4 regions of the Synechococcus sp. UW179B genome follow, and region 4 is predicted to be linked to each of the others. Evidence: predicted binding sites of a transcription regulator. Region 4 holds the regulator's gene; each other region holds the start of a gene.
What was found. The regulator NtcA, encoded in region 4, controls nitrogen genes in cyanobacteria. The targets are predictions, from matches to a motif close to GTANCNNNNGNTAC.
Positions count from the first base shown of each region.

Region 1 (7,728 bases), on a different contig from region 4:
ACATGGCGCGTGCTGGAAGACAACCTGCGCTGTCCATCCGGTGTGGCCTATTTCCTCGAGAACCGACGGGTGATGAAGCGGTTATTTCCCAGCCTGTTTGCTGGTCGAACCGTTCAACCCATCGACGACTATCCCTCGAGATTGTTGCAAACACTGCAGGACTTAGCTCCTTGGGCAGATTCACCACGCGTTGTGCTGCTCACACCAGGAGTGTTCAACAGTGCTTACTTCGAACACAGCTACCTCGCTCAACAGATGGGCGTTGCCCTGGTGGAAGGGCGTGACTTGATCTGCGAAGACGGCCGCGTTTGGATGCGCAGCACCACTGGACGAGAAGCGGTGGATGTGATTTACAGACGAATCGATGACGATTTCCTCGATCCAAAGGTGTTCCGTCGCGATTCGGCACTTGGCGTGCCTGGATTGATGGATGTTTTGCAAAATGGCCGCATCGGCATCGCCAATGCTCCAGGAACTGGGGTCGCCGACGACAAATTGATCTACGCCTATGTACCAAAAATGATCCGTTATTACCTTGACGAAGAACCGATTATCGACAACGTCCCCACTTATCTCTGCTCCCAGCCAGATGATCGCCAATACGTTTTAGAAAACCTGGAAAAACTTGTAGTGAAGTCTGTGGCTGAAGCAGGGGGTTATGGAATGTTAATCGGACCACAGTCAAGCCGAAGTGAAATCGCAGAATTCGACTCAAAAATTAGAGCAAATCCTCGAAATTACATTGCCCAACCAACATTACAACTCTCGACCGTTCCCTCACTAAGCAATGGAGAATTGTTTCCTTGTCATGTGGATTTAAGACCGTATGTTTTACGCGGAGCATCGAACTGGGTCAGCCCGGGTGGACTCACTCGCGTCGCCCTGAAACGTGGCTCCCTTGTGGTGAACTCATCGCAAGGAGGAGGTTGTAAAGACACATGGGTTGTTGGTGACAGCCAGATTGTCAAAGACAGGCAGGTTGAACCAAGCATCCAGGAGGCAATGCCGTGCTGAGCCGGGTTGCCGACTCCTTGTATTGGATTAATCGATATGTGGAACGCGCAGAGAACATTTCTCGTTTCCTGGAAGTGAGTGAAGCCATGGCGTTGGATTGCCCTCCCGGCAGCGCCGAACCATGGCTTCCACTCATTGATGCCAGTGGAGACAGGCAGAGCTTTGATCAAGTTTACCCACTGCGATCTCCACGAGATGTCTTGGGGTTTCTGCTCCTTGATCGCGACAATCCCAACAGCATTCTGAGCTGCATTGCCAATGCAAGAGAAAATGCTCGCCAAATCCGTGATGTGATCACCACAGAAATGTGGGAGCAACTGAACGACCTCTACTGGAATGTTCAAGATGGTGAGTCAATCTGGCAAGAACCAGATCAAGAACAGCTCCGCAGCATCCGAAGAGGTTGCCAGCTTTTCTATGGCATTACGGATGTCACCCTAAGCCGTGATCAGGCCTGGCTCTTCAGTCAACTAGGCCGCTGGATCGAACGCGCCGACAAAACATCCAGGATCCTGGATGTGAAGTATTTTCTTCTACTACCAAACACAAAAGAAGTTGGTGGGGTTCTTGATGAACTTCAATGGATATCTCTACTTCGTACAGCTGGGGCTTATCAGATGTACCGGCAAAGTGTTCAACAAGCAATCACGCCGTCTTCCGTGGCCAGGTTCCTTTTACTGGATCCAATCTTTCCACGATCAGTGCGCTTCTGTTTGCAACAAATCAACGACACATTGCAGCTAATCCAACGACAACCACAGCTGGGCCCTCCTGATGATCTCGAATGCCTGCGCGGGCAATTGCTTGCCAAGTGGAGCTATGTACGGATTGATGCCCTGATTGAGCGGGGGCTGCACGAAGCCATCGACGAATTACAGGAAGAGCTCAATCAACTGCATCAACTGATTCACGCCCGATATTTCATCACCACCGACCTTGGCTCCATTCCCACTGATCCATCATGCGCGCTGAGCTAATCCACTGCATCACATATCACTACGACGCTCAAATCAGTCTGAGCGAACACAGGCTCTGCATGCGACCTCGGGGCCATGGTCATCAGCACCTGATCGATTACCAACTCAACATTTCACCCCAGCCCTGCCATAGCCATGAACTCGTCGCAGCCAGCGGCGATGCCATTCGACGCGTGCGCTTTCAAAACACCACGGATGAGCTCCGCTTCGAAGCATGCAGTCGCGTTGAAACCACGACTTCAGCACCGTTACTGAAATGTCTCGACGGGCGCGAACCCCTGCTCCCCTACCCACGTGGTCGATTGAATCCAGATCTTCAAGGAGCGTTAGAGGGCTGGCTGCCAAACGGCCAACACGATCCCTCAGCAGTTGCCTTAGCTCAGGACGCCTTGATGGGCACCAACCAACAAGCGCTGCCTTTCCTCAAACAGCTCATCGAGATGATTCAAGACAGGGTGAAATACACCCAACGCCATCAAGGAGCCGCCTGGCCAGCAGGCCGAACTCTGCGAGAGCGGGTTGGGTCCTGCCGCGACCTCGCCATGCTGATGGTGGAATGCTGCCGAAGCATTGGTTTACCGGCTCGATTTGTCAGCGGGTACCACTTAGCGAATCCGGCACCCGAGTCCTACGACCTGCATGCCTGGGCGGAGATTTATCTGCCAGGTGCAGGATGGCGTGGGTTTGATCCCAGCGCCGGTGGAGAAACAACCGATCGCTACATCGTGCTGGCGAGTTCCTCCCGCCCAGATCTCACGGCAGCGATCACGGGCAGCTTCAGCGGGCCGGCATCCACGCAAAGCCACCTGAGTTGGACCATTCAAGCCACCGTTGAGGACAACACCAATCAACCGGAGAACAAGACGGCTCTTATTCAGGCAGCTTGAAGAAGCGGCTCAACACCATGCAACACAGGACGCATGGCACCTTTGGTCGTCACCAACCTCAAGGCAGGGATACGACCACTGTTATAAACACGAAACTCACGGGTCAAAGATGCCTTCTCTTCACGAACCGCTTGATTGAGCACGACAGATCCATCTAGATCAGAAATAGATCGATGAAATGTTCCTGGAGGAATGCGAAGAATGTCGCCGCCAGACGCCAGACGAACAATATGAAAAGGCTGATCCCAAGCAAAATTGACCAAATAAAACGTTCGCCCTCCACTAGCGGCTAACAGGTTGTCTTCTTGATGGGGATGCAAATAAAATTGCCAATCTCCACTCTCCTCTGCATCCGGAGGACTTACCGCTGGCCCACGGTGAATAACTAAGTCGCGAGCATTCGAATCAGAAATCGTGACATCAAAAAAACGAACAGATGGAGTATCCCGAAAACGCGTATAAGGAATAAGCTCGAACATCGCAACAAAAAGTCAGTAATTAGCTTTAACGCTTATACCTCGTTTAATCCGTAGCGGATGCCACTCATCCACCCAAATAAGCCATCTCGGCGTGATGGTTTGCTGGCTGCTCTAACCCACGCTCTTCACTAAAACGATCAGAACGGCGCGACCACAGCCCAGTCATCACCTCTGCAAGCACAGAATCGGAAATATCCTCTCGAAGCCATGGACGCAAATCAAGACCTTCACTGGCAAACAGACAGGTAAACGCTTGCCCGTCTGCGGTGATCCTAAGACGATTGCAATCAGAACAGAATGGCTCTGTAATTGAGGCAATGGTGGCAACAGAACCTTCACCATCTTCGTAGATCCATTGACCACTTGTTCCACCAGGTTGACGACCAAGGGATTGAAGCGGCCAATTGCTGTGAAGAAGCTGAATCATCTCACTGGCCGGCATCACCTGATCACGACACCAGCCATTGCGATTGCCTACATCCATATATTCGATCAAACGCAATGGCAATCCTTGTGTCCTTGCAAAACGCGCCAATGGAATCAGCTGATCATCATTTTGACCGCGTTGGATCACGGCATTCAGCTTGAGACGACCTCGCGCAGGATTGAATCCCGCAGCACGAGCTGCATCAATTCCCGCCAAGACGCGCTGAATGAGAGCCTTCCCAGCCTCAGGACCAGTACGCAAGCCAGCCATACGGGCAATACTTGCTCCATCAACGGCATCCAAGCTGATCGTGATGCGATCCACTCCCATATCGCGCAACCGTCTTGCCTTCTCATCATTGAGGAGAGAACCATTGGTGGTGATAGCCACGTCTTTCAAACGACTAAAAGGATGAGCAACCTCCTGCCTTGCAAGCGAGAGTTGATCAAGAAGCGGCCAAAGGCGATCGGTGAGCAAAGGTTCACCACCTGTTAGTCGAAGCGTATGGGCTCCTAACTGACAGGCCGCTTGGATCAAGCGAAGTTGATCGCGAGTGGACAACAAACCTGGAGGCTCAATGCTTTCTGGACAGCAATATCGGCACGCTAAGTTACATCTTGCAGTTAGGGACAACCTTAAAACTCCCAGCGGCCTAGCAAGGAGATCAATGACAGCTGATGGCTTCATCATTCCTCAAGGGTTCCTAGATCAGCAGGACAGTTGAGATTTCGCAAAGCCCCATAAGGCAAGGCAAGCACCCGATGCGGCACCCTCCCAAGCCAATCATGCATGCTCAGTCGATCAGCAGCCAACTGACTCCACAAGGCATCTCGATAGACACTGTGGTTGGGATAAACAGCAAACAAAGGCTGAAGCTGGTTTCCGTCATGTGAAACCACAGCCACAGAAGGCTGCTCCTGCCAAGCATGAATCAGCCGGACCAGGGTCGAAGAGTCCAAGCAAGGCATATCAACTGGAAGGACCAGTAGAGCGAGCACCTTCGCCTGACCAAAAACCGCCGACAACGCAGCCAAAGGGCCCTGACCGGGAAAAGGGTCAGACTTGCAGTCAACACCTTTAAGCGTCGACACCAACTGACGATGACTCGAGATTGAACTCACCACATCAACTGGCAGATCTAGATGACGGCACAAACCAATACTGTGCGTCAACCAACAGCCACCTTGTGGATGAGCAAGAAGAGATTTGTCTCTTCCCATGCGACAACTCATCCCTCCACTAAGCACACAAGCGCGAAGTCCTTGCAGCATTGGCAGGTCCATCGCAGACAAATCGCCGTACAAAGCAGACTCTTTCAATGTAGCGAATAAAACAAAAGTGAACAGATCAGCATTGGCATAGTCCTTAGTTGGTATCAAATACAACCATGAGGGTCAGAGCCTAATGATCAAATAGAAAGGCGGTTTGCATGTGCGCCGCTACTTGCTTCCTCAGCGCATTTTTCAGAAGCCGGGGTTGATTTACACACATTTAGACCCCCCATGCTTGGAGAACTCTGGTCGTTCCAGGGGAGATATCGAACTCTTCATCTCACCTGGTTCGCATTTTTTCTGACCTTTGTCGTCTGGTTCAACCTGGCGCCTTTGGCAACCACCGTTAAAGCCGATTTGGGTTTAACTCTCGGTCAAATCCGCACCGTTGCGATCTGCAACGTGGCTCTCACGATCCCAGCCCGCGTTCTGATTGGAATGCTCCTCGACAAATACGGGCCTCGACTGACCTATTCCAGCCTGCTGGTTTTTTCGGTCATTCCTTGCCTGATGTTCGCCTCAGCCCAAGACTTCAATCAACTCGTGGTGGCACGCCTGCTGTTATCCATCGTGGGTGCAGGCTTTGTGATCGGGATCCGCATGGTTGCCGAATGGTTCCCTCCGAAAGAGATTGGCCTAGCTGAGGGGATTTATGGCGGTTGGGGCAATTTCGGATCAGCGTTCTCGGCCTTAACACTCGTAGGACTAGCCGGATGGCTCTCGTTCTCAGGCGGGTTTGAACTTCCCTCAGGCGCTGTCCTTAATTGGCGTGGTGCAATTGCTCTAACGGGAATTATTTCTGCTGTATACGGCTTTATTTATTACTTCAACGTTAGCGATACACCCCCTGGAAAAACTTATCAAAAGCCTGAGCGCACAGCTGGATTGGAAGTCACATCAATGCGTGATTTCTGGGGATTGTTAGGAATGAATGTTCCGTTTGCAGCCATTCTTTGTGTCCTCTGCTGGCGCTTACAAAAGGTTGGTTTCCTGAATGCAGGAACGTATCCACTGGCGTTAGCTGCGGTTCTTATCTGGTTTATCTTTCAAACCTGGGGAATCATTCGCACCAATCGAGAACTGATCATGGGTACAAAAACATACCCGAAAGAAGATCGCTACGAATTCAAGCAGGTTGCCATCCTTGAACTCACATACATTGTGAATTTTGGATCAGAGTTGGCCGTCGTTTCAATGTTGCCAACATTTTTCGAAACCACTTTTGATCTCCCTAAAGCAACCGCTGGAATCCTTGCCTCCTGCTTTGCTTTTGTGAATCTTGTCGCTCGCCCCGCTGGTGGTCTGATCTCCGACAAACTTGGCAGTCGTAAAAACACAATGTCGTTCTTAACTGGCGGTCTGGGGATTGGTTACCTCGTCATGAGCATGATCAAACCTGGCACATTCAGCGGAACCACAGGGATCATCATCGCTGTGTTGATAACCATGCTGGCCTCTTTCTTCGTTCAATCAGGAGAAGGAGCTACCTTTGCACTCGTTCCTTTGGTGAAGCGGCGCGTCACAGGCCAAGTTGCTGGTTTGGTTGGTGCCTATGGCAACGTCGGAGCTGTAACTTACCTCACAATTTTTAGTTTGCTTCCGATGTGGATGGGTGGGGGTAAGGATCCTTCTCCAGAAATCATCGCAGCCTCCAATAGTGCTTTCTTCCAAGTCTTGGGGGTCGCTGGCCTGATTGTTGCTTTCTTCTGCTTCTTCTTCCTCAAAGAACCCAAAGGTTCCTTCGATGACTTGCATGAAGGAGAAACATCGACTCCTGAATTCGCCAACAGCTGATTCCTTATATCTGTTCGTATCTGCAAAGCACCCGGCGCCATTGGCTCCGGGTGTTTCTAATACCCACTTGAAATCATGGCAGAACCAACCACAACCATTCGCAGTCAATGTCCTTATTGCGGAGTGGGATGTGGTCTGGACTTACGACCACCAGCCCAAAAAGGTGAGGCCGTGCGTCGAGATGCAGAGGGGACCCCAATGTGGACGGCACGAGGGGATCGACTGCATCCATCGAGCCTCGGCCAAGTTTGCATCAAAGGGGCAACAGTCGGAGAAGCCCTGTCGAGGGGAAGACTGGATCAACCCTTTGGACGTAACAGTCTTGATGACGACTTCCAACCGATCAGCTGGGATGAAGCGCTTGAGCGCATCTCAAGCCAGATCAAAACAAGCCTCAAATCCAAAGGACCAGAGGCCATCGCCATGTATGGATCTGGGCAATTTCACACCGAAGACTATTACTTGGCGCAAAAACTCCTCAAAGGAGCACTTGGAACGAACAACTTTGACGCTAATTCAAGACTCTGCATGAGTTCTGCTGTTGCGGGTTACACCCGTAGCTTGGGCTCAGATGGTCCCCCCTGCAGCTACGAAGACCTAGACCATTGCACGGTGGCGTTTCTGATCGGAACCAACACCGCTGAATGCCATCCAGTGCTCTTTCAACGATTACTAAAACGAAAAAAAAGACACCCTGGCTCCGTCACCATTGTGGTGGTGGACCCACGCCAAACCGATACCGCAAAGGCTGCTGACATTCATTTAGCAGTCGCTCCTGGGAGTGACCTTGCCCTCCTTCACGGCATTGCCCACCTGGTGATGCGTGAAAACGGACAAGACCCTACGTTTATCGATAACTGCACGGACAACTACGACGCC
Region 1 covers NZ_UCNZ01000021.1:30,373-38,100, reverse strand. Annotated here, with positions in the region: gene DXY38_RS08930 (circularly permuted type 2 ATP-grasp protein) at 1-1,014, shown strand, start outside; gene DXY38_RS08925 (alpha-E domain-containing protein) at 1,008-1,991, shown strand; gene DXY38_RS08920 (transglutaminase family protein) at 1,976-2,878, shown strand; gene DXY38_RS08915 (redox protein) at 2,866-3,357, opposite strand; gene DXY38_RS08910 (GTP 3',8-cyclase MoaA) at 3,422-4,474, opposite strand; gene DXY38_RS08905 (molybdenum cofactor guanylyltransferase) at 4,471-5,055, opposite strand; gene DXY38_RS08900 (MFS transporter) at 5,287-6,849, shown strand; gene DXY38_RS08895 (molybdopterin oxidoreductase family protein) at 6,925-7,728, shown strand, end outside.
Region 1: a site for NtcA is predicted at 5,157-5,170, ahead of DXY38_RS08905 (molybdenum cofactor guanylyltransferase). Genes of this name have one in related genera too.

Region 2 (7,728 bases), on a different contig from region 4:
CCGGTAAAGGGTGGAAGAAACGCAACTTCATCCCCTATTTGCACAGGTGTCAGCGAACTCACCAACCGCTGATTAATCGAGATTTGCACAGACGCAGGGCGAGGTCCAAGCTTCAACTGATCCCAAATGTCTTCAGCCGTCACAACATCTTTGTCAGGAAGAAACACACACTGTTCATCCCAGCCAGCCTGATCTCGAAGCGAAGCAAACAACAACACCTGGAGTGTTCTCTCCGGAGATTTCGTCATAGGAAACAACTTCAAGCCCTGCTTCGTTCTAGCGTTATCTTTCGTTCGCGATGCTGGAGCTGGCCCTCTCAATTGCTCTCCTCACCATTTCCGACCGACGCACCAGGGCGGAAGACACCAGCGGTGATGCACTCGAACAACGTTTAACGGCAGCAGGGCATCAACTCAGCGATCGGCGTATCTGCCCTGATGATCGTTACCAGATCCGCTCAGAACTCAGTCAGTGGATTGCCGATCCAAGCGTTGATGTGGTGATCACAAGCGGGGGAACAGGCCTGACAGGCCGAGACGGTACCCCAGAAGCGATCGCCCCATTGCTGGACAAAACCATCGACGGTTTTGGTGAACTCTTCCGGGTTCTTTCCTACGAGAGCATCGGGACCAGCACCTTGCAAAGTCGATGCCTGGCAGGCGTCGCCAACGGAACCATCGTCTTCGTGCTTCCCGGTTCTTTAGATGCCGTTCAAACAGCTTGGGACCGACTCATCTCCAGCCAATTGAACGCAAACACACGTCCTTGCAACCTCGTACAACTTCTGCCGCGATTACGAGAAGCATTCTGGAAAGAAAAGGTGGATCCCGATTAGGGCGTTAAGGGGCCTCAGGCGTCTACGTCATTTAGCTGCCAAAGGATCAAAATTCAGAATGGAATCGGCATGGTCACCGCAGCGGGCTCAGGCGCACAAGCAGCCACTTGTTGGTTCACCACATCACCCACCACAACGATAGAAGGTGAGGCAAAGTTCTCTGTACGAGTGGCCTCTGCCACCTCGCACAGAGGTGCCTTGAGGCATCGCTGACCAACCACGGTGCCCTGCTGAACAACAGCAACAGGAGTCTCTCCGTCCAAACCGCCAGCGATCAATTCCTCAGCAATACGCGGGAGATTATGCAAACCCATGTAAATCACTAAACCATCACTCGCGGTGGCCAGAGCGCGCCAATTCACGGATGGCCGACGTTTGTCGATCTCCTCATGACCGGTCACAAAGGTGACCGAAGAACCGGCACGCCGATGGGTCACTGGTATTCCTGCATAAGCCGGAGCGGCAATACCCGAGGTCACACCCGGCACCACCTCAACAGCAATGCCATGGGAGACCAAATGGGCGGCCTCTTCACCTCCGCGTCCGAAAAGAAAAGGGTCGCCTCCTTTTAAGCGCACCACGGTTTGATGACGCTGACCCAAGGCCACGAGCACGGAGTTGGTGCTGGGCTGTGGAACGGAATGATGCCCCCGACGTTTACCGACGAAGTGGCGCTCACAGGTCTCGGGGACAAGCTCGAGAACCTCACTAGGAACCAATGAGTCGTAAACAAGGGCATCGCAACATCGCAGTAGACGATGCGCTTTGACGGTAAGAAGGTCTGGATCTCCTGGTCCCGCGCCAACGAGATACACAGTTCCAGTGTTGGTCGAGTCAGTCACGGCAATGCAGCAAGACAATGGATCAGACCCTGACGGAGCACAGGATCTTCAAGGAGAGAAGGCAAACCCCCAGCCTGACGCAGCGCCTCCGACATCCGGTTAGGGGCTAACGAAAGCGGTAATGGAACCATGGTTGGATGATCAACAACAAACCTATCCCAACGATCAAAGGGCACAACGGGCAGATCAAAGCGGCGTTGCAGTGAAGTGAGGAAACGATCCGACAGCCCTGGCCTTAATGGGTGGTGAATCAGCGCTAGCGAGGGGTGCTGGACAGAAACGTCAGCGATCCAACGAGACATAAGGAACCACCAAAACTCCCAAGAGCCAAGAAACGGAAGCGGCTTCACTGCCACACCCTCACCCCTCAACCGGTCCCGAATCTGAGGAACATCACAGCGCGCATGGCTGCCAGGAAGCAACAGCAGGGGCACCAACCATTGGGATGCACAATCGCGCTGTGCTGGCTTCGAGCTCTCCGCCGTTAACACCTCTAATTCAACTGAGGCTTTTCGGCGCTCACCGACAGCAATCAACAGCTCCTGAAAGCAGGGGGGAACAACTCCACCAGAACGGCCATGAATCACCAAGCGCAGGCCGTACTCACGACCAGGTTCCGCATGTTTACGTAGCAACGGCCACGGATCGAAACCCACCGGAACTGATGAAGTCGAGTGGTCACGATTCATGCATGCATGACTTACTACGGCAGAAAGCATTCTCGCGCTCCCATACACCCAACAGCTCGCAGCAGCCGGGCACCAAAACGATTCCGCAATGACTTTGACCGCGACTTAGCAGCCATGGCCAGGGTTTGGTCGATGATCCGCCAAGGAGCCGTTCGCTGGATCGGTGAAATCGGTCGCCAATACTGAATCAAATTCTTGGATCCAATCACGGATCTATCGAGCCAGAAACCAGGAAACTTTCCTGTATCACATCAAACATAATTTCGAGCTCGTGATGGCCAATTTAGTTCCAACCGATACCGAAACATCACACCACAGCTCGCTATAAACCATTTCTAAGCACGAACATTTCTGAGGTGCTGGAAATCTCGCTAACTGACGAATTCCTGTACCAAACATCAGCACTATGAGCATTCAAATCCCGACAAGAACATTCCTAGAAAACAAGAAGCTCAACAAGATTGAACAGAACAAAGCTTCAAAAGATGGGCTACTTGTGGGCGATGAAATTGAAGAGTTTGCTCGGATTGGCTGGGAAGAAGTAGACGAAACCGATCTACAGCTTCGCCTGAAATGGTATGGAATGTTCTGGCGTCCCAAAACTCCCGGCAAGTTCATGCTTCGCCTACGAGTCCCCAACGGTGTGCTCAGCAATCAGCAACTACGCGTTGTTGCTTCCATTGTTGAACGCTACGGAGAGAATGGAAGCTGCGACATCACAACTCGCCAAAATCTCCAACTTCGAGGAGTCTTACTAGACGACCTGCCAGATATTCTCAAACGCCTTAAATCAGTTGGACTCAGTTCAATTCAATCGGGTTTTGATAACCCTAGAAATGTAACAGGCAACCCATTAGCAGGAATTGACCCGAACGAAATCATTGATACACGCCCATTTACAATTGAGTTGCAAGATTTCCTAACCAACCATTGTGAAGGGAATCCAGAATATTCCAATCTTCCTCGCAAGTGGAATACTGCCGTTGCGGGTGCCAAGGATAATTTTTTACTGCATAACGACATCGTCTTTCATCCCGTCGAACGTGATGGTGTGATGGGTTTCGGGGTCTGGATCGGAGGAATCCTCTCCTCTCAGATGAATGCCTACGCGCTGCCCATGAATGCATGGGTCAAGCAAGATGAGATTTGCAAAATGACGGATTGCGTCATCCGCTTGTGGCGTGACAATGGTGAACGTGATAAGCGTCCTAAAGGGCGCTTTCGCATGTATCTCGACCAACTTGGCGTCGAAACCTTCAGGAACAAAGTTGAAGAACTTTTTGGCCCTCTAGCCGAAGATCCAGGTTCAGTCTTCAATGAAACACCACGCTCTCACTACGGAATTCATCCTCAAAAAAATCCAGGCGAATTTTTCGCAGGGCTTCATGTGAACGTTGGGCGACTCACTGCCAATGATCTTCACGATTTAGCCACTGCAAGCCTTGAATATGGATCTGGCGAAGTGCGTCTAACGGAAGACCAAAACGTCATCATTGTGGGGCTCTCCACAGACAAACTGGACGCATTTCAAGCTGACCCCTTGCTGCAGAGCTTCCCCCTGCAACCGGGAGCCATCGCGGCGGGAACGGTCTCCTGCACAGGAAACACTTACTGCAGTTTTGGTCTCACCAACACCAAAGACCAAGCCATTGCTGCAGCGAAGCAACTCGATGCAGAGCTCGAGCTTCCCGAAGAGCTGAAGATCCATTGGACCGGATGTCCCAACACCTGCGGGCAAGCCTTCATGGGTGCCATTGGTTTGACAGGCACGAAGGCAAAAAACAGCAAAGGAGAAATGGGTGAGGGCTACACCCTGAGCATCGGAGGATCGCAAGGCGAAAATCCACAGATCGGCGAAGTGCAGCAAAAAGCCATTCCCGCTGAAGACATTCAAAATGTTCTTCGACAGGTGCTTATCGAACAATTCGGAGCAAAGCCTCGAGCTTAAGCAAACCGAATTAGCTCGACGACGTCAAACCGTGGCGCTTTATTTTGAAGCCATGGTTAAACGCAATCACGAACCAAACATTTATTCATTTCTCAATGTCTTTCAAAGGTGATTTTCTATCGCGTTTTGTCAATTGGCTCAGCGCAAGTGGCAAAGACAACGAAGCAATTTCTGTATCACCAAAGCAGCAAGATGTTTTCTCACGGTTCATGAATCGCGTCAGCGGTTGATTCACTTTTTTTACTAACACCCAATCATGAGTTCAACAGCTTCCCAGATGGACTACGTCCTGCCTAATGAACTCGTCGACGGCATGATTGCCGCCGGCGGGAAAAAAGCAACAGTCAGCGTCAAAAACCTGCTCATTCGTGGCTTTTATTCCGGCGCCATTCTCGGTCTTGCGGTGATCCTTGCCCTCACAATTGGTCTCAAGAGTGGTCAACCTTGGTTGGGATCCCTGCTCTTCCCCTTCGGTTTTGCAAGCATCGTGCTGTTCGGCATGGAGCTTGTCACTGGCAACTTCGCACTTCTGCCCATGTCCACATGGGCCGGCAAAAGCACCTGGAGTGCCACGTTTAGGAACTGGGGTTGGGTCTGGTTGGGCAACTGGATCGGCACAGCTGTGGTTGCCTTAATCATGGCAATTAGCCTGACCAGTGGTGGCACTGTGGATCCCGCCTCCGCTGCCGATGGTGGTGCCATGTGGCAACAGGTGGCTGCGAAGATCATTGCCCTCAACAAAACCAACGTTGTTACCAAGTACGAGAACCTTCAATCCATGGGATTCTTCTTGGCTTTCCTGCGTGGAGTTGTTGCAAACTGGTTGGTTTGCTTAGGCGTCACGATGGCTCTTGTGAGCAAAAGTGTTCCCGGCAAATTGTTGGCCTGCTGGTTACCGATTACGGCCTTCCAATCGATGGGCATGGAGCACATTGTTGTGAACCAGTTCCTGCATACAGCTGGACCAATCCTCGGTTCAGGCGTTCCTTTCTATAAGGTGATTTTCTGGAATTTCCTCCCAGTCACCTTGGGAAATATTGTTGGAGGAATGGTGTTCATCGGCATGCTCTTCTACAGCACCCATCGCACCAAAATTTCCGATGTGCTTCCCACAGAGCATGATGAAAAGCTAGAACGTGAACTCGCCGCTGAACTCGGCGCCCGCTGACTTCAAACCATATGAGTGCCATTGATGAAGCCTCCCTTTGGGATCGGCTGGCCAATGCACGGAAGATTCCTTTGAATCCAACCTGGCTGGGAGAGGTTTTCTCTCCCAGCCTTTCTGCTGAACTCCGTTTTGCAGTGGCTGAGCGTTTGGGGATGTTCGCAGAAACAGGTTGGCCAATCATCCATGCCCTGATCGAACAGCACGGAATTCATCCTGAATTGATCCATGCAGCCGGCCTATGCCATCAACCTGAAGCAAAAGATTGGTTACTCACGCAGCTGAAGCAATCCCATGATCCAGATGTCCTTTTGCTCAAGGCACTGAGTTGCTGGGGTGCAGAACTCACACTGTCTCAATATGAGCAGATTCTGCAGTTGCCCAGCCAAGCACATCGCCTCGCCGGTTTAGATCTTCTCAGCTTCAAATCTCATCAACTTCAGGCCGTTGAATTACTGCAGTTGTGTGAATGTACTCTGCAAGATTGGCGTGATCCCGTTGTCATCGCCTGCATACGCTTGCTGCAGCGACGAGACGACATTGAGATCAGCACCAGGCTTGCGGTTCTGGTCCATAAAGGCTCCGATGCAGCTGCTGAAGCTGCCTTAAGAGCCTTGGGTTGCATGGCCACAACGCATAGCAAAATAGCGCTGAAGTTACTGAGCACAGAGCTCACCAATCCAGAACGAAGTGCGCACGCCCTCCGCCAGCTTCAACAGCAATATTAAAGACACTAAAAAAACCCGGCTATGCCGGGCATTTTGAATGAGATCAAAAACTCACCATTTTTTATAAGGCAAGAATTTTCCACACATTGTAATCTTTACCCTGTCTCCTTTAGGGTCTTCAACCTTATCCACATCCAAAGTAAAGTCGATGGCACTCATAATTCCATCGCCAAACTTTTCCTGAATAACATCTTTAAGAGGCATACCGTAAACCTGCATGATCTCATAGAAACGATAGATCAGCGGATCTGTAGGAATCACAGGATCTAGGCTTCCTTTCGTCGGAAACTCCTGCAGCGCAGCGGTAATAGCTGGATCGAGAGCCAACAATGTTGCTAATTTATCCGCTTCTTCAGGGGATGCGGTTGCCTGTCCGTAAAAGAGAGAAGCAATCCAAACCTCATCGAGCCCAAGGGCCGCTTCTAAGTCGGCGAAGGAAAGACCCTTCGCCTTCTTTGCCGCCATGAGTGAAGCAGTCAGCGTCGATGGCGAGGGACCAGCCAAGGACGGTGCCAAAGCAGATGTTGTCATGCAATAAAAGACCAATAAAGAACTACTAGAGATCAGCAACCCTTGCGGGACCACTCAGCAGTGAACAAATCATCTACAAGATCAAGACCCAAAAAAGATGCATTGACTACCAATTCAAAAGCTCGGAGCAACCAATAGCAGCATCGGCGACAGAACGACAACAAGGGAAACAGCATCATGATTTAGTTGATGGTTAGTTCGATTTCATGTTTCTTCCCTCACCCATGAATCAGTTCGCTCAAACCCTGAATCAAACCCTAAAGAGTATCAATAACTTCCTTACCAGTGACTCTTTGTCGTTGACCCCAGCCGTTGTGCGTGAAGCCTTTCCAAACCTGCTCATTGAACGGCTTTATTACGCCGAAGGACGTCAGCACCCATCTCACCCCCTACACGGGAGCTATGCGGGCCTTTGCAGAAGCTAGCCAACGGCTTAGATAAAAGATTCTGGTATCAATGACTACCACCGAAGGAGATGATTCTGCGGAACGATCTCTTTCGGTTCCGGTCATATCAATGCAAAGCTCTCCAGAAGCCAATAAGCGTGCATGTTTCAAGCAATTGCTACGCAAAATTGGCAGTGGAGAGCACACCAGCAAAGGTTTAACGCGAAGAGAAGCCGATGAGGCCATGGAATTGATGCTCACGGGAGGAGCTTCAGACGTTCAAATCGGCGCCTTTCTCATTGCCCATCGCATCCGCAGGCCCGAGCCTCAAGAGCTCACCGGCATGCTCGATACCTATAGACGTCTCGGTCCCTGTCTTCAGAGTGAAGCCGATCAACGCCGGCCGATCTGCTTTGGCATGCCCTTTGACGGCCGATCTCGCACGGCACCGATCTACCCCTTAACAACCTTGCTGTTGGTGGGGTCTGGACAGCCTGTGGTCTTGCAGGGAGGGAAGCGAATGCCGGTGAAATTTGGAATCACTGCCGCAGAGCTGTTCGCTTCGATCGGGCTCAACTTGCAGGGACTGTCGATCAATGATGTT
Region 2 covers NZ_UCNZ01000021.1:17,971-25,698, reverse strand. Annotated here, with positions in the region: gene DXY38_RS08865 (MoaD/ThiS family protein) at 1-248, opposite strand, end outside; gene moaB (molybdenum cofactor biosynthesis protein B) at 308-835, shown strand; gene cobA (uroporphyrinogen-III C-methyltransferase) at 889-1,677, opposite strand; gene DXY38_RS08850 (DNA mismatch repair protein MutS) at 1,674-2,333, opposite strand; gene DXY38_RS08845 (hypothetical protein) at 2,373-2,552, shown strand; gene DXY38_RS08840 (ferredoxin--nitrite reductase) at 2,773-4,314, shown strand; gene DXY38_RS08830 (formate/nitrite transporter family protein) at 4,592-5,482, shown strand; gene DXY38_RS08825 (HEAT repeat domain-containing protein) at 5,494-6,207, shown strand; gene cynS (cyanase) at 6,259-6,711, opposite strand; gene DXY38_RS08815 (hypothetical protein) at 6,963-7,163, shown strand; gene DXY38_RS08810 (anthranilate phosphoribosyltransferase family protein) at 7,255-7,728, shown strand, end outside.
Region 2: a site for NtcA is predicted at 2,653-2,666, ahead of DXY38_RS08840 (ferredoxin--nitrite reductase). Genes of this name have one in related genera too.

Region 3 (7,728 bases), on a different contig from region 4:
CCGACCACGCGGCGTGCTCCAGCAAACGGGATCAAATTCACGTCGCGGTGATCACCCGGTTCGAAGCGAATGGCCGTACCGGCTGGAATATCAAGCCTTTGACCGCGTGCAGCGTCACGGTCAAAGATCAGAGCAGCATTAGCTTCTTGGAAATGGAAGTGGGACCCCACCTGGACGGGGCGGTCACCGCTGTTGGCAACGCTGAGGGTTGTGACCTCCTTATTGGCGTTGAGTTCCAGTTCGCCGGGTTCCGGTATCAATTCACCGGGGATCAGGAGTGCCATCAAAAGAAGCCTTAGCGAATGGGGTCATGCAGGGTCACGAGCTTGGTTCCATCGGGAAAAACCGCCTCGATTTGGACTTCATCCACCAACTCTGGAATGCCCTCCATCACCTGGTCGCGGCTCAGCCAAGTGCTGCCTTCCTGCATCAGGTCGGCCACAGTCTTCCCATCGCGTGCGCCTTCTAAAACCAAGAAGCTGAGCCATGCCACGGCTTCAGGGTGGTTGAGTTTGAGACCACGCTGGAGTCGACGTTCTGCCAAGAGGGCAGCCGTAACAATGAGCAGTTTGTCTTTTTCCTGGGGGCTGAGGTGCATGGTGACCTTGCACTCTGTCTAGTTTCTATCTCCCTGGGGCCGCGGAATGTTCAAAATGAACGCTTAGACCCTCAATGGACGTTCTTGTAAGGGCCAGACCCTGGGAATCTGAGGAGGAGCCAGGTCTCGTGCTCGACGGGTGCGAGCCCAAATCCTGCTGAACCAGAAACGGGCATCACGGCTTGAGAAGCCGCTGTAACGGGCGATCAGCCCCTGGGGGAGAACGCCGCAATGCATCTGGCCTTCGAGACCCTTTCGATCTTGCCGAACGTCATCGAGGAGGGTGTTGATCGTTTCTGTAGGGAGAGGGAAGGGTGCCGCCCAAACGAAGGTGCCGAAGACGGGTTGTTGATTGAGTCCATGGATTCCCTTCAGCGCTGCGTCGCTGATTTCGAGTCTGTCAACAAGTTCCCAGCGCTTACCTTCAGGCGTTTGGCGTTGGATCTGAACGCCTGATCTCCAGCACCCCCGCCCCAAGGTTTCGTTTGCGGCAGTGCGCCCGAGACGCACAATTTCTGCGCTGAGAAAGGATCCATCCATCGGCAAGGTGACGCTGAGGTTTTGTTCAAACAGAGCGTCGGCGTAGAGCACAAGCTCTTGGGGTAGCCACTCCAAATCGCTCTCTGCATCCAGCTCTGCCACCACCTGTTGGCGGGCCCATGCGCCTCGGGGATGGCGTTGGCTGCGACCGACGGATCCATACACCTTTTGTGCGGCCACGCTGGTGATCAGGCAGCGACTGTTCGATTTCAAGCTGAGGTTGATGCTCAATTGATCTCCCCCCACGAGACCGCCAGCGGTGTGAAGCAGTGGCAGCTCGCAGCGCCCGTTCTCCCCCCGCTCGGCGCGCATTAATTTCAGGGGCGCGGTGCAGCCCCCCTGAAATTGACTGCCGCTGCGGCCTTCAGCAAACAGCAGGTTGCAGGTGCCGTGCCATGGGTCAAGTCGATGCATCTAGGCACGCTCGACGCCAACTCTGCTTAGCTCTGTAGCAAGCACTACCAAATAAAAGTGTGCTGTTTGGGCAGTCTTTGTTGTGTGATCTCTTTGGCTGTCTGAACCCTTGGATGTTGGCTTGATCGTGTTGGACCATCGCCTCTTGTCTGAGGAGCCATTGCCGGGCGCCACCCCGGCGGCCATGGAGTTGCCGCTGAGTGCGGATCAGCGCACGGTGCTGCGCGGACGTCGTCGCACAGTGTGTGGTCGAGACGTGTTGTTGCAGCTGCCGCGTGAGCGCCCGTTAACACCAGGTGATCGCCTCACCGATGCGCATCATCAGGTGCATGTGCTGGTGACTGCGGCTCCTGAGGAGTTGTTGCGAGTGGAGGCAGCAACGCCGCTTGCATTGCTTGAAGCTGCTTATCACCTAGGAAATCGTCATGTGGCTCTTGAGTTGCATGAGCATGAGCTGTTGTTGCTCAACGACTCCGTCCTCGCCACCATGCTTAACGGTCGCGGATTGAAGGTGACACGGTGTTGTCGTCCCTTCATGCCAGAAGGCGGTGCTTACATCGGCCATCAGCACGCATGACATCGCTTGCATTGCTGCAGTTGGTGAGTCCTGCCTTGCCCGTTGGCGCTTTTAGTTATTCCGAGGGTCTTGAAGTTTTGATCCAGAATGGTTCATTGATCGATGAATTAGATCTCCAACATTGGATTGAAGCGGAGCTTCAAAGGGGTGCCCTGAGGTTGGAGGCAGCGGCATTAAATCCATTGCGCGTTCAGCTTCAACGCTGGGAGCAAGAAAGGTCAGAGATGCCCAGCGAGTTGATGTCTTTGGATGGTTGGTTGTTGGCTTTGAGGGAGTCGGCTGAGGTGCGTGCCCAGCAAGGACAGATGGGCGGTTCTTTGCTGCAATTGATGGTTGATCTTGGACATCCATTGCCTCAGCCGGTGGTGCTGGCTTGGCCGGCAGCCTGGGCTTGGGCTGCTTTGTCGTTGAAGATTTCTGAGCTGGAGATGGTGGAGGGTTATCTCTACGGTTGGGTTGCGAATCAGCTCAGTGCAGCGGTTCGCTTGGTGCCTCTGGGTCCCACCACGGCTCAACGGATCCAGCAGCAGCTGTTGCCGATGATTCGTGAAAAGGCATCTGTGTTGAAAGATCAAGACCCGTACACCCTTTGGTGTGGTGGTGCTGGTGCGGGGCTGGCCCAGTTGGCGCATGCTGAGTTGTATTCACGTTTGTTCCGGAGCTGATGAGCAGCAAACTCAGGCTTGGCATCGCCGGGCCGGTGGGCTCAGGCAAGACAGCGCTCGTGGAAGCGCTGTGCAGGAGATTGCGCAATCGCCTGCAATTGGCGGTTGTGACCAATGACATTTACACCCAAGAGGATGCCCAATTCCTGACGCGTTCAGGTGCCTTAGAGCCTGAGCGCATCCGTGGGGTTGAAACCGGAGGGTGCCCTCATACGGCGATCCGAGAAGACTGCTCCATCAACCGAGCGGCTGTGGGTGAACTGGAACGTCAGTTTCCAGGCCTTGATCTGGTGATGGTGGAGAGCGGAGGTGACAATCTTGCGGCCAGTTTTAGCCCCGAATTAGTTGACCTTTGTATTTATGTGATTGATGTAGCGGCTGGGGACAAGATTCCTCGCAAAGGCGGTCCTGGAATTACACGATCCGATCTATTGGTGATTAACAAGATCGATCTGGCTCCCCTTGTTGGTGCTGACTTAGCCGTGATGGAACAGGACACGCTGAGGATGCGGCGGGATCGACCCTGGTGCTTTACCAACCTTCGAAATGGGGAAGGACTCGATCTTGTGGAAGCATTTGTGTTGCAACAGATACCAAATTGACGCGTATTTGGTTTGCCGATTGGCAAATGGTCTTCGTTGATACAGGAGCTTCTTTCTTCAGATCGGTACCTTTCGAGCTCCGGCGTTGAAACGTCGTTCCTCTTGTTTTGATACTCATGAGTTCATCATTGTCCAAGCGTCTCTTTGCCGGCATGGCCGCAGCGTCGCTGGGTCTGGCCGTCACAGCTTGTGGTGGTGGCGATGAGAAAGCCTCCAACGTTGAGTTTGACGACAGCGTTACCGTTGGCATTCTTCACTCTCTGACTGGCACGATGGCCATCTCTGAGTCCACCTTGGTGGATACAGAAAAGATGGCCATTGATGAAATTAATGCTGCCGGTGGTGTTGAGGTAGATGGTAAGAAGTACAAAATTGATTACATCGTTGAAGACGGTGCCTCCGACTGGCCCACGTTTGCTGAGAAGTCCAAAAAACTCATCGATCAGGACAAAGTTCCTGTTGTGTTCGGCGGTTGGACCTCTGCTAGCCGTAAGGCAATGCTTCCGGTGTACGAATCGAAGGATGCTTTCCTCTATTACCCGATTCAGTACGAAGGCCAAGAGTGTTCGAAAAATATCTTCTATACCGGCGCGACTCCTAACCAGCAGTCTGAGCCAGCGACCAGCTTTATGTTCGAGAAGTCCCCAGCTGCAGGCAAGCCCTTCTATTTAGTGGGATCTGACTATGTGTTCCCTCGTACGTCTAACACCATCACGAAGGAGCAGGTGAAGTCTCTGGGTGGAGAAGTTGTTGGTGAAGATTATTTGCCTCTTGGTAATACGGAAGTTGCTCCGATCATTGCCAAGATTAAAAAGGCTTTGCCTGATGGCGGTGTGATTATCAACACCCTCAATGGTGACCAAAATGTTGCTTTCTTTAAGCAAATTCAGGATGCTGGAATTACTCCTGAAAATGGTTATTATGTGATGAGTTATTCCATTGCTGAAGAAGAAATCAGCACAATTGGACCTGAGTTCCTTGAAGGTCATTACGGCGCTTGGAACTACATGATGTCCATTGATACGCCGGCATCCAAGAAGTTTGCTGCTGACTTTAAGGCAAAGTATGGAGCTGACCGTGTTGTCGCTGACCCTCAAGAGTCTGCATACAACATGGTGTACCTCTGGAAGATGGCTGTTGAGAAAGCCGGTACTTTCGATGACGACAAAGTACGTGAAGCCCTGATTGGTATCAAGTTCGATGCTCCTCAAGGCCCAATTGAGGTTCGTCCTAACCATCACATCTCTCAAATCGTTCGGATCGGTGCGATTACTGCAGAGGGTCAGTTCGAAATCGTAGAAGAGTCGGATAGCCCAATTGATCCTCAGACTTGGAACCAGTTTGAGCCCACATCGAAGGGCTTTGCTTGCGATTGGTCTGATCCCAGTAAGGGAGAGAAGTACAAGCTCTGATCATGAATAGCTCCATCGACTGATGGCTTGCTTTTAGAGGGGTCCCTTGGGGGCTCCTCTTTTCATTTTTTTCGCTTACTAGACACCCCCCGTGCAACTGCTTTTCGAAAGTTTGTTCAACGGTGTGGCCATCGGCTCTGTGTTGCTGATGGCCGCCCTTGGACTGGCCATTGTGTTTGGCTTGATGGGTGTGATTAATCTCGCTCACGGCGAATTAATCATGCTTGGTGCCTATACCACCTATGTGGTACAGCTCATTTTCAAACTTCCTCTTCTTGCGCCTATTTACAACGCCTACGTATTGGTTGCTATTCCATGCGCCTTCGTTGTGAGCGGTGTTGTTGGTATTTTGCTTGAACGCACAGTGATACGACGTCTATATGGGAGTCCACTGGAGACTCTGCTTGCTACGTGGGGTGTCAGTTTGATTCTCCAGCAGTTTGTGCGCAGCGTTCCGCTTGCTTATGCGGCAGGAATGGTTGTGTTTCTAGTGCTCGGATTCAGTGTTCCGTTGTTTCTTCCAAAGACCTTATTGGAGGGTCGTCAATCTCGGTTTGTGCGACTAGGTGGTTGGGCTGTTTCTGCTTTCATTGGCGTGTTATTTGCGGGTGGATTGGCCTCGCAAATTAGCCGTATTGCCAAGGCAACATCCCGCAATGTGGATGTCACCGCTCCGAAGTGGATGCGCGGTGGTCTCGAATGGATGGATCTCACCTTTCCTGTGCCACGCCTTGTGATCATTGTGATGACGTTGATCGCCGTTGTTGGGGTGATCTGGTTCCTTAACCGCAGTGTTTGGGGTATTCGGATTAGGGCAGTCACGCAGAATCGTTCGATGAGCGATTGCCTCGGCATTCCGACTGACACCGTTGACGTCCTTACCTTTGGGATCGGTTCTGGTTTGGCGGGGGTGGCTGGCGTTGCTGTGTCGTTGTTGGGTTCGGTGGGTCCCAACGTTGGAACCTCTTACATCGTGGGCTGTTTCATGGTGGTGGTGCTCGGTGGTGTTGGCAATCTTCTCGGCACCGTGTTGGCTTCCTTTGCGATTGGCTTATTAACCGATCTAATTGGAGCAGGTCGCCTGCTCACGATTTGGCCAGACATGCCTGAGCCACTGGCTGGCGGGGTTGAATTTTTTGCGACTACGAGCATGGCTCAGGTGATGGTTTTTGCCCTGATTGTGGTTTTCCTTCAGTTCCGTCCTGCAGGTCTGTTTCCGCAAAAAGGCCGAATGGTTGAGGCTTGATCAGATGTTTCGTTCGTTTCAACAGCGCAGCTGGCTCTCGGTCACTCTTTGGGTGGTGATCATCGCGTTAATCGTTGCTGCTCCATCGGTTCTGCCTGTGTTCCGCCTTAACCTTTTGGGTCGGTTTTTATCTCTAGCGATCGTGGCGCTTGGGATTGATTTGATTTGGGGCTTTACCGGTCTTCTCAGTCTCGGGCAGGGTATTTTCTTTGCTCTTGGAGGTTATGCCGCTGCGATGTATCTCCAACTCAGGAGTTCTATTGATATGCCCAACTCCATTCCTGAATTTTTCAGTCTGTATGGGGTTGATCGGTTGCCATTATTCTGGGAGCCTTTTCGCTCGCCTCTCTTTACGCTCATCGCAATTTGGCTGATCCCTGCTTTGCTTGCAGCTGTGTTGGGGAACTTAGTGTTCCGTAATCGAATTAAGGGTGTTTATTTTTCGATTCTGACCCAAGCCGCTCTCTTAGTTTTTTTCAATTTCTTCAATGGACAGCAAAAGCTAATTAATGGCACCAACGGTCTGAAAACAGATGTCACTGTGCTGTTTGGTCAGCTCGAGTTGGGATCGCCAGAGATGCAGCGAGGCTTCTTTTGGGTGACGGCTGTTGTTGTGATCATCGTCTGGATGTTTTTACGATGGGTTGTGCGTGGTCGCTTTGGAAATGTTCTGATTGCGATCCGCGATGATGAGCCCAGACTTCGCTTTGCTGGGTATAACCCAACATTGTTTAAAACAATCGTGTTCGCAATCGCTGGGGGCTTGGCGGGTATCGGTGGAGCGCTCTATACAGTGCAATCTGGAATTGTTTCCCCCCAGTTCATGACTGTTCCCTTTTCGATCGAAATGGTCATTTGGGTTGCTGTTGGTGGTCGTGGAACCTTGGTAGGAGCGATTTTGGGATCCGTTGTAATCATGTATGCCAAAAGTTTGGTAAGTGAAGCCTTACCGGAAACTTGGCTTTTCATTCAAGGTGGGTTGTTTATTCTTGTGGTGACGGCACTGCCTGAGGGTGTGATTGGTTGGTTCAGAGGAGAGGGACCAAGAAATGTGATGTCTCGCCTGGGTTTTTCTCGGCCGATTGGTACTTATCCTCAACTTGAAGTTGATGGCAATGAGGAGGTGCAGCCATGAGCCGAATCGTTTCTGACTCCAGAGCACTTCTGGAGCTCAAAGACATCACGGTTAGTTTTGATGGTTTTCTTGCCCTTCGAGACCTAAATCTGAGCTTGCAACCTGGAGAGCTCCGGGCTGTAATCGGTCCAAATGGGGCTGGGAAAACCACGTTTCTCGATGTCATCACTGGCAAGGTTGCACCCAGCTCAGGAGGCGTGCTTTTTAAAGGTCGCTCTCTGGTTGGAATCCCTGAACATCGCATTGCTCGGCTTGGAATTGGTCGTAAATTCCAAAGCCCGCGTGTGTTTGAAGATTTAACGGTTCAGGACAACTTGGTATTGGCTGTAAGTCGGTCAAAGCAGCCTTGGACTTTGCTTTTTGGTCATATTAGTGCTGAACAGCGAGACCAAGTTCACCATCTCATGAACATCGTTAATCTTCAATCTCGCTCTGATTGGAGAGCTGGATCTCTATCTCATGGACAGAAGCAGTGGTTAGAAATTGCGATGTTGGTTGGCCAGGATCCTGACCTCTTGCTGGTGGATGAGCCAGTTGCA
Region 3 covers NZ_UCNZ01000021.1:40,571-48,298, forward strand. Annotated here, with positions in the region: gene DXY38_RS08940 (urease subunit beta) at 1-284, opposite strand, end outside; gene DXY38_RS08945 (urease subunit gamma) at 296-598, opposite strand; gene DXY38_RS08950 (urease accessory protein UreD) at 662-1,552, opposite strand; gene ureE (urease accessory protein UreE) at 1,662-2,129, shown strand; gene DXY38_RS08960 (urease accessory protein UreF) at 2,126-2,794, shown strand; gene ureG (urease accessory protein UreG) at 2,794-3,396, shown strand; gene urtA (urea ABC transporter substrate-binding protein) at 3,513-4,808, shown strand; gene DXY38_RS08975 (branched-chain amino acid ABC transporter permease) at 4,900-6,054, shown strand; gene urtC (urea ABC transporter permease subunit UrtC) at 6,059-7,189, shown strand; gene urtD (urea ABC transporter ATP-binding protein UrtD) at 7,186-7,728, shown strand, end outside.
Region 3: a site for NtcA is predicted at 3,426-3,439, ahead of urtA (urea ABC transporter substrate-binding protein). Genes of this name have one in related genera too.

Region 4 (7,728 bases):
CGAGCGACCAGCACAAGCCTGCACTCCTTTTGAAAAGGAGCGTTGGGAATTGCCTGTGATTTCATGGCTGGCCGCCGAAGCGGAGGCTCCTGGGGGTGGGATGGCTGTCTTGCTGGATGGCCCCCAGGGGGTCGATGCCAGCGATCACCATTTAGGGGTGTCGCTGCTTCGAGGTCCAACCTGGCCGGATCCCTCTGCGGATCACGGATGGCATCGGCACCGCTTGGCCTTGATGCCAGCGGTGCTCGGTTGGAACCGCAGTGGTGTGCCCCAGGCAGCGATCCGATTTAGGGAGCCGGGTTGGCTCGGTCCTGTTGCGCTGGATCATCGCTGGCAAGGGCTTCCCGCTTTGCCCATCGGTCTGGTGCCGGTTTCAGTGCGATCAGCCCAGGGTGACGGACTCAGCGATCAGGCCGTTCAAATTGAGTTGCTCAATGCCGGACCAGCGCGTCAGCCATGGTCGCCGGGGAGCGATTGGAGGCTGAGCGGCGTCACGTTGAACGAGCGAAAGACGGTCTGGGAAGTCCAACCTGGCCAGCTCATCAGCTTGGTTTTGGAGCGCGTTCAATCCTCGTGATCATCAAACGGATCGTCGAGATTTTTGGATGGCGGTCCAAAGGCGGTGTAGACCCCCAATCCTGTTAACCCAAGCAGGGCCGCCAGCACCGCAATCGCCACTGACATGGCCGGGGACGAACTTTCCATCACAACTCTCCACAGGATCGACGCCTTTACGGGTCGTAGCCCCTACAGTATCGAGACTTAATTCCACCCGAGACTTCAGCGCTGCCATGGCTCAACGCACCCGTCTGGGAGATTTGCTCCGCCCCCTAAATTCGGAATACGGCAAGGTTGTCCCTGGCTGGGGAACAACACCAGTGATGGGCATCTTTATGGCCCTCTTCCTTGTGTTCTTGCTGATCATTCTCCAGCTGTACAACAAGTCGCTGATCCTCGAAGGAATCAATGTCAACTGGAACGGCTTGGGCCTCGGCTGATCTCAGCGAATGAATGTTTTCGGCATTGGCCTGCCAGAGATGGCCGTCATCGCGGCGGTCGCTCTTTTGGTGTTTGGCCCTAAACGGCTTCCCGAGTTCGGTCGCACCTTGGGAAAAACTTTGAAGGGTTTTCAATCGGCCTCCAAAGAGTTTGAGCGCGAAATTAATAAGGCCATGGCCGACCCTGAACCTGTGGCAGATCAGGCGAAATCGGTAGATCAGGTAACAGTTTTAGAGGCATCCGTAGAGGCCGCTGTTACGCCTGCGGTTGCGCCAAAATCAGAGCCGACACCCCCCTCCGATTGATTTGATGAATCGAGGTGATCTCCGCTTGGTGGTGGGGTTGGGGAATCCAGGCAATCGTTATGCCAACACCCGCCACAACGTGGGCTTCATGGCCTTGGAGCGGCTGGTCTCTCGCGAGGGTGGTGGTTTTCGTTCGACGCCCAAGCTCCAAGGTCAGCTTGCTGATCTGGGCTCGGGAGATCGGCGATTGCGCTTGTTGATGCCCCAAACGTTCATGAACGACAGCGGTCGCTCGATTCGGGCTGCGCTCGATTGGTTCGGGTTTGAGCTCCATCAGCTATTGGTGCTCGTGGACGATATGGATCTGCCGCTTGGTCGTTTGCGTTTGCGCGCCCGCGGCTCTGCTGGTGGCCACAACGGCCTGAAAAGCACCATCCAGCATCTCGGCACCCAGGATTTTGCGCGTCTGCGGATAGGCATTGGTGCACCCGGGCAAAATCCCAGTGAGCGCAAGGCGCGAACGGTGTCGCACGTTCTGGGAAGTTTCAGTCGTGAGGAGGAGCCCCTGCTCGACAAGGTGCTGGTGGAGGTGGTCGATGGTTTGGAGCGGATTCAGCAGCAAGGTCTCGACCTCGCCGGCAATCACATCAATGGGCTTCAGTTGGCTCCCACCAACCCTGAGGCGTGATGGCAGCGCTCCCCGTTACCACCGCCCACTTACGGGTTCAACGCCAGAGTTTTGCAGATCAATGTTTGGAGGGAGACGTCCAGGCCGGAGGCTTCAATTGGCAGTTCAGCTGGTTTTTTGATCGTGGCGAGTTGAGTGTGGAGCCGTCCTTGGGGCGCGCGTTGATTCAAGACGCGCTGCTTCGCTTTCTTGTGAAATCTGACTATGACCTGGAACCTGGAGGGGACTACACCTTCACCGTGAGAGCCCGGTTCTGAGGGGATCGGGACCCGGCCATTGCAATGGTCGATCGAGATGGTCCTCGAGGATGACGAGCGCAGCGATGGCATCGAGATCGCCCGATGGGATGCGTAGGCCTTTAGGAAGCAAGCGTTTCCAGCCCCGTGCCGGCCACAACTGCCAGTAACGCTCTCTGGCTCGCAGGGTGGTTCCCGTTTCGTCGACGACGCGGACCGGCAGGCTTGCAGGCAGTTGTTGTTGCCAGATCATGCTGCTGGTGCCATCCCCGATCACCAGTTCAGCAATCTGGGCGGTGTCCCCCTGAGTGTCCGCCATCCAGACGCGAAGCTGATCAAGGACGTCAGCGCTGGGGATCACCATCCCTTGAAGCACGGTGTTCGTGGCGGTGTCTGCGAGGAGCAATCCGCATTTGCTTCGGCCAGGATCCATGGCGACAACGCGAGTCATCGGCTGAGACGCAGCTGGATGGCGATGGGGTCTGCTGTTTCGCTGCGGCGTAAAGCCACCGCTTCCAGCCCCGCGAGTCCTCCGTTGCGGTCGATCAGCTCTTGGCCAAGCGCATTGATGGCATTGCCATCAAACTGCAATCCCTTGCTGAGAGAACCGCGTCTTTGCACCTCGGCCAATGTGGAGGCGAGGAGAAGGTTCAGCCGATTGCGTACGGCTTCAGGGTCGCGTTCATTGCTCGCCAGGGTGGTGCGTGCCAAGACCTCACCCTCCCTGGTCACCGTGACATTGGGAAGCACTTCAGGGAAGGCGTAGACAACGGTTTCGCCCAGCAGCACATTGGCGGCTGAACGGATGTTCACAACCCAGGTGCCAGGTTTGCGAATCGTTTGTTCCAAGCGCTTGATGTCAGGTCGCGGAACCAGCAGGATCTGACGCTCTGCCGGTTGGCCAGGCAGGACCTGTTGATAGGCCTGCAGATTGGCGTCTCGGAGCAACTGATCGATCACCGTTTTTGCCTGATCGGGGCGTTCGAGCTTCAGGGTCACGGTGGCAAGCGGCTGCCCGCTGCTGATGGCGACGTTGCCGCGCCGCAGCGCGAGGAGCGTGTCTTCCAGTTGATTGAGTTCTTTCTCGCCATCGCGAATTTGCGTGCGCACGGCAGAGAGTTCCTGTTCGGTGCGTTGGATCTCGATATCTTTGGCATCCACGTCTTGGCTCAAGCGCTGTCGCTCCGCTTCCAAGGATCGGGTTTGTTCCTGGAGGGGCTTGAGGGTGCGACGCAGTTCTGTCGCCCGTTGTTGGGCCGTTGTGAGCTCCTTGCTGGCTTGCTCCTGAGCGCGTTTGCTGGTTTTGAGATCGGCGCGACTGCTCCTTAATTTGGCTTCGAGAGCATTCAGTTCAAACAGCCCGACCCTGAGTTGCCGACTGACCAAGAGCAGGAGTCCAAGGGAAAGCGCACTAATCAGACTGCCGGTCAACACCGTGATCACCACGGCTGTGCGCTTGGGACGCAGTCCAAGCAAGCTCAGCCGAGCTTTCCCCACGCGAGAGCCAAGGCGGTCCCCCAGGGTTGAGAGCACGCCTCCAAGCACAAGCAGGGCGAGAAGTAGAAACCAGCCGGTCACGGAAAATGAAGGATCAGAGTTCGGATGGGAGCTCCATCTTCACCTGCATGGTCAGCTGAACCGCTTGGCGAGAGCGATTGGATCGAGAACAGTGATCTTTTTGCGATCGATATCGACAAGGCTCGATGACTTGAGGTCCCCCAGGAGACGCGTGATCGTGACGCGTGTGGACCCGATCGCCTCGGCAATGGCTTGGTGGGAAAGGCGTAAATCGATGGTGATCCCCCGTTGACCAGGCACACCGAAATCTCGACAAAGCACCAGCAGAAAGCTCACCAGTCGAGACGACATGTCCCGATGGGTGAGGGTTTCGATCATCGTTTCGGTCTGGAGAATCCTGCTGGACAGCCCCTGCAACAACAGCAATCCCACACTGGTGTCGTCTTCAATGGCCTGCCGCACGGATGTGGCTGGAGCCGTCACCATCTCCACCCTTGTGAAAGCGATTGAGTGATAAAAGCGATCGGAGCGGTGACCTGTCAGCAAGGACAGAACGCCAAACAAACTGTTTTCTCGCAACAGGGCAACAGTGATTTCCTCGCCGGATTCATAAACCCTGGAGAGGCGGACGGCACCTCGACGAATTAGATAAACCTTCTCAGCGGGGTCGCCGGGGAAAAAGATGGTTTTCCCGCGCTCCACCATCTCGGTATTAGCACCATCGAGACCACGAATGACGTCTTGAAGGGTGCGGGTGGCTGGAGCCGTTGGAGTTCCGAAATTCAAGCCCACCGGGCGGATGGTGGGAGGGGCGTATCGGCTGAAGCCGCGGCTGACTTCGGCCATGGTCTCTACTCGTGTTCCGGGATGCTATGGATCAGCACCCCCTGTTCATGTAGCAAGGAACACGAAACCCCGCATTTTCACCTAGGGGAGAGAGCCGAATTCTGATCCTGCATAATTTGCTTGAGCCCAGGCTCGGCAAGGTCCAGTAGGTCATTGAGCTGGTGACGACTAAAGGGAGCGCCTTCCGCCGTTCCCTGCAGCTCCAGCAAATGCCCCTCTCCGTTCATCACGACATTGAGATCCACATCGGCTTGGCTGTCTTCGCTGTAGTCGAGATCGAGCAGGGGCCGATTGTGAATCACACCCACGGAGACGGCTGCCACCTGGGATTGGACAGGGTTGCTGGTGAGGACCCCTTGTTGAACCAGCCGCTCACAGGCCCGCTGAAGGGCGACCCAAGATCCGCTGATCGCGGCGGTGCGGGTGCCCGCGTCCGCCTGAATCACATCACAATCAATTTTCAACGTGTTTTCGCCGAGAGCCTGCATGTCGAGGGCTGCGCGCAGGCTGCGGCCAATCAGACGCTGAATCTCCTGGGTGCGTCCGCTCAGTTTGAGGAGTTCACGGTTCTGTCGCTCTGGAGTGGATCCAGGCAGGAGTCGGTATTCGGCGCTGAGCCACCCCTGGCCTTGATCTTTGCGCCAGCGAGGCACGCCTTCTTGATGACAAACGCTGCAAAGAACGGCGGTGCGTCCGCTGTGGATGATCACTGAACTCAGGGCAAATCCCATCGGATCCCAGCTGATCGAGAAGGGGCGAAGTTCGCCCGGCTGACGTCCGTCATTGCGAGAGGTGCCAGTCATGAGCCCACGGTGCGGAGATGCTTTGAGCCTGCCAGGTGGCTAGGCACACCATGGATGGTGTCAAAACACTTGTGTCTTGGACTTTCACCGCTAGATTCATCCACATCCGGATTTGCCGGACATCGGCGAATGTGATGACCGTCAGCCTCAGCCCTACCCATCATTCCCGTGAGTCGCGGACAGTTGACCACAGGACTCTCGAGCAAGCAGGACTCAGGCGACTCCCCTCTGTGGAGGTTCGTCCACCGCTGCATTTGGTGGCTCCGGAAGGTCAGCTTCAGGTGCATACCGCCTCCTTTCGGGGGAGTTTTTCTGGTGTTCTGAGCCAGGCGCTGCGCACGGCAGGCCTGGGGAGTCATGTCTTAATTGCTCAGTTTCTTAAGGGTGGAGTGGGCCAAGGCCCTCAAAGCAGCCTCACCCTCTGCGATCGGCTGAGATGGTTGCGCCCTTCCGTGACGGAATGCCTTTCAGATGCTGCTGATAGCCGCGATGACGAGGTCAAAGAGGCGGTTCAGGCGGTTTGGCAGATCTGCAAAACCCATCTTTTAGAAGGCACTTTGGATCAACTCGTGTTGGATGAGATTGGCTTGGCGATCGAGCTGGGCTATCTGAGTCATGAGGATGTCTTGTCAGTGTTGGAGCAACGGCCATCCGCCATGGACGTGATTGTGACGGGGCCCGCGATCCCTGCAGAGATGATGGAGATGGCTGATCAAGTGACGGAACTGCGTCGAGGTTTTTAATGCTGAAGAACGATCGCTGGATTACGGATCAAGCAGATGCAGGCATGCTTGAGCCTTTTCAAAATGGGTTGGTACGCCACTTGGATCCGGATCAACGCCAAGGTCCGGTCCTGAGTTTTGGCTGCTCGTCCTACGGCTACGACCTAAGGCTCTCGCCAAAGGAGTTTTTGATCTTTCGCCACGTCCCAGGCACGATCATGAATCCCAAGCGATTCAACCCTGACAACCTTGAATCAACGCCTCTTCATCATGATGAGGATGGCGACTATTTCATCCTTCCAGCCCATTCGTATGGCTTGGGTGTGGCCCTTGAAAAAATGCGCGTGCCACCCAATATTACGGTGATTTGCCTTGGTAAGAGTACGTATGCCCGTTTAGGCATCATTGTGAATACAACTCCGGCTGAGGCTGGATGGGAAGGACATCTCACCTTGGAATTTAGTAATAGTTCTGGCGCTGATTGTCGGATTTATGCCAACGAAGGGATCTGTCAGTTGTTGTTTTTCGAGGGTGATCCTTGTGAAACCACCTATAGCGACCGGCAAGGGAAATATCAGCATCAGCCAGAGCGGGTAACGCTGGCCAAGGTTTGAATGAATGGTTGTTAGGGAGCAAGCCTGGCTTTATGCAGTCTTGTTTTTTCGTACCAATCGGCAAATTCCGGCGTCCAAGCTTTGAGATGGGGCCACATCAAATCGCAGAGTTCGCGGATTTCTTGCTGGGCATCAAGCTTGGCGCGTAGGTCCATGAAATGCAGGAAGGCCCTGAGCGTGAAGCTCACCACAAAATGTTGCCGGTAATCGAAGGGGAGGATGCCGCGGGCATGTTCTTCCGCAAACCCAGCCTGAAGCAATTCCTGATAGCGAGCGGCACTGATTTTGCAGTGGTTTAAATCTTTTTGCCGCTCAGCTTCGCTGTAAAGATATTTTTTGCCTTTTCGGTCGCTGTACTCGCCGACGGGGCGCAAATAAAACACTTCTTCGAGATCGAGTTCTCCGAGGGCAGCCCTGCAGATGCGATCGCCTGTGTAACGCATGGATTGAACATCAAAACTGACGCCCACCCGGTGCGTTCGTGCCTGTTGCATCACGGAATGGGGAAACCAGCCCACGTTCAACACAATCTGGGCATGCTCCATCGGTCCGTAATGGCCCCGCTCTCCAGCCAGGAGGCGTTTGACGCAAATTTCGCCAGCTTTGGTTTCATCGGGCCATTGCGCGCGATCGGCTGCCACAAAGCCCTCGCTGTAGTCCTGGTGCATTCCCACGTACACGCACTGTTGCGGATTCGGGGTTGCGGCGATCAGGTCAACTCGAAAACGAGAGTCCATGGGGGTCGTCTGCGATGAACTGTTCATGCTTTGTCTAGCTGTGGCTGCGGGGGCCTGGGCTTGAAACCGTCTCCGCAGGGGGCACGCTGCTGGTGGAACCAACTCCAGCCAGCGCAGGCAACGGCGAATTGTCGATCAAGGCAACCGCCAATGCTTCCAACTCGTCTGCTGTTCGCGCCCCAAGCGAACGGCCGCGCATCACAGCGTCGGCTGAAAATAAATTGAGCTGTGGAATCCCTGTGACGTCATACAGGTTGATCAAATCGAGCCAGCGTGGATTATCGATATTCACCAAAACCACATCCAACTGATCGGCGTGT
Region 4 covers NZ_UCNZ01000006.1:182,354-190,081, forward strand. Annotated here, with positions in the region: gene DXY38_RS03525 (alpha-mannosidase) at 1-577, shown strand, start outside; gene psbN (photosystem II reaction center protein PsbN) at 565-705, opposite strand; gene psbH (photosystem II reaction center phosphoprotein PsbH) at 792-998, shown strand; gene DXY38_RS03540 (TatA/E family twin arginine-targeting protein translocase) at 1,008-1,304, shown strand; gene pth (aminoacyl-tRNA hydrolase) at 1,309-1,932, shown strand; gene DXY38_RS03550 (DUF3146 family protein) at 1,932-2,189, shown strand; gene DXY38_RS03555 (resolvase) at 2,167-2,619, opposite strand; gene DXY38_RS03560 (DUF3084 domain-containing protein) at 2,616-3,746, opposite strand; gene ntcA (global nitrogen regulator NtcA) at 3,798-4,532, opposite strand; gene rph (ribonuclease PH) at 4,610-5,335, opposite strand; gene DXY38_RS03575 (cob(I)yrinic acid a,c-diamide adenosyltransferase) at 5,470-6,078, shown strand; gene dcd (dCTP deaminase) at 6,078-6,671, shown strand; gene thyX (FAD-dependent thymidylate synthase) at 6,683-7,408, opposite strand; gene DXY38_RS03590 (thioredoxin domain-containing protein) at 7,443-7,728, opposite strand, start outside.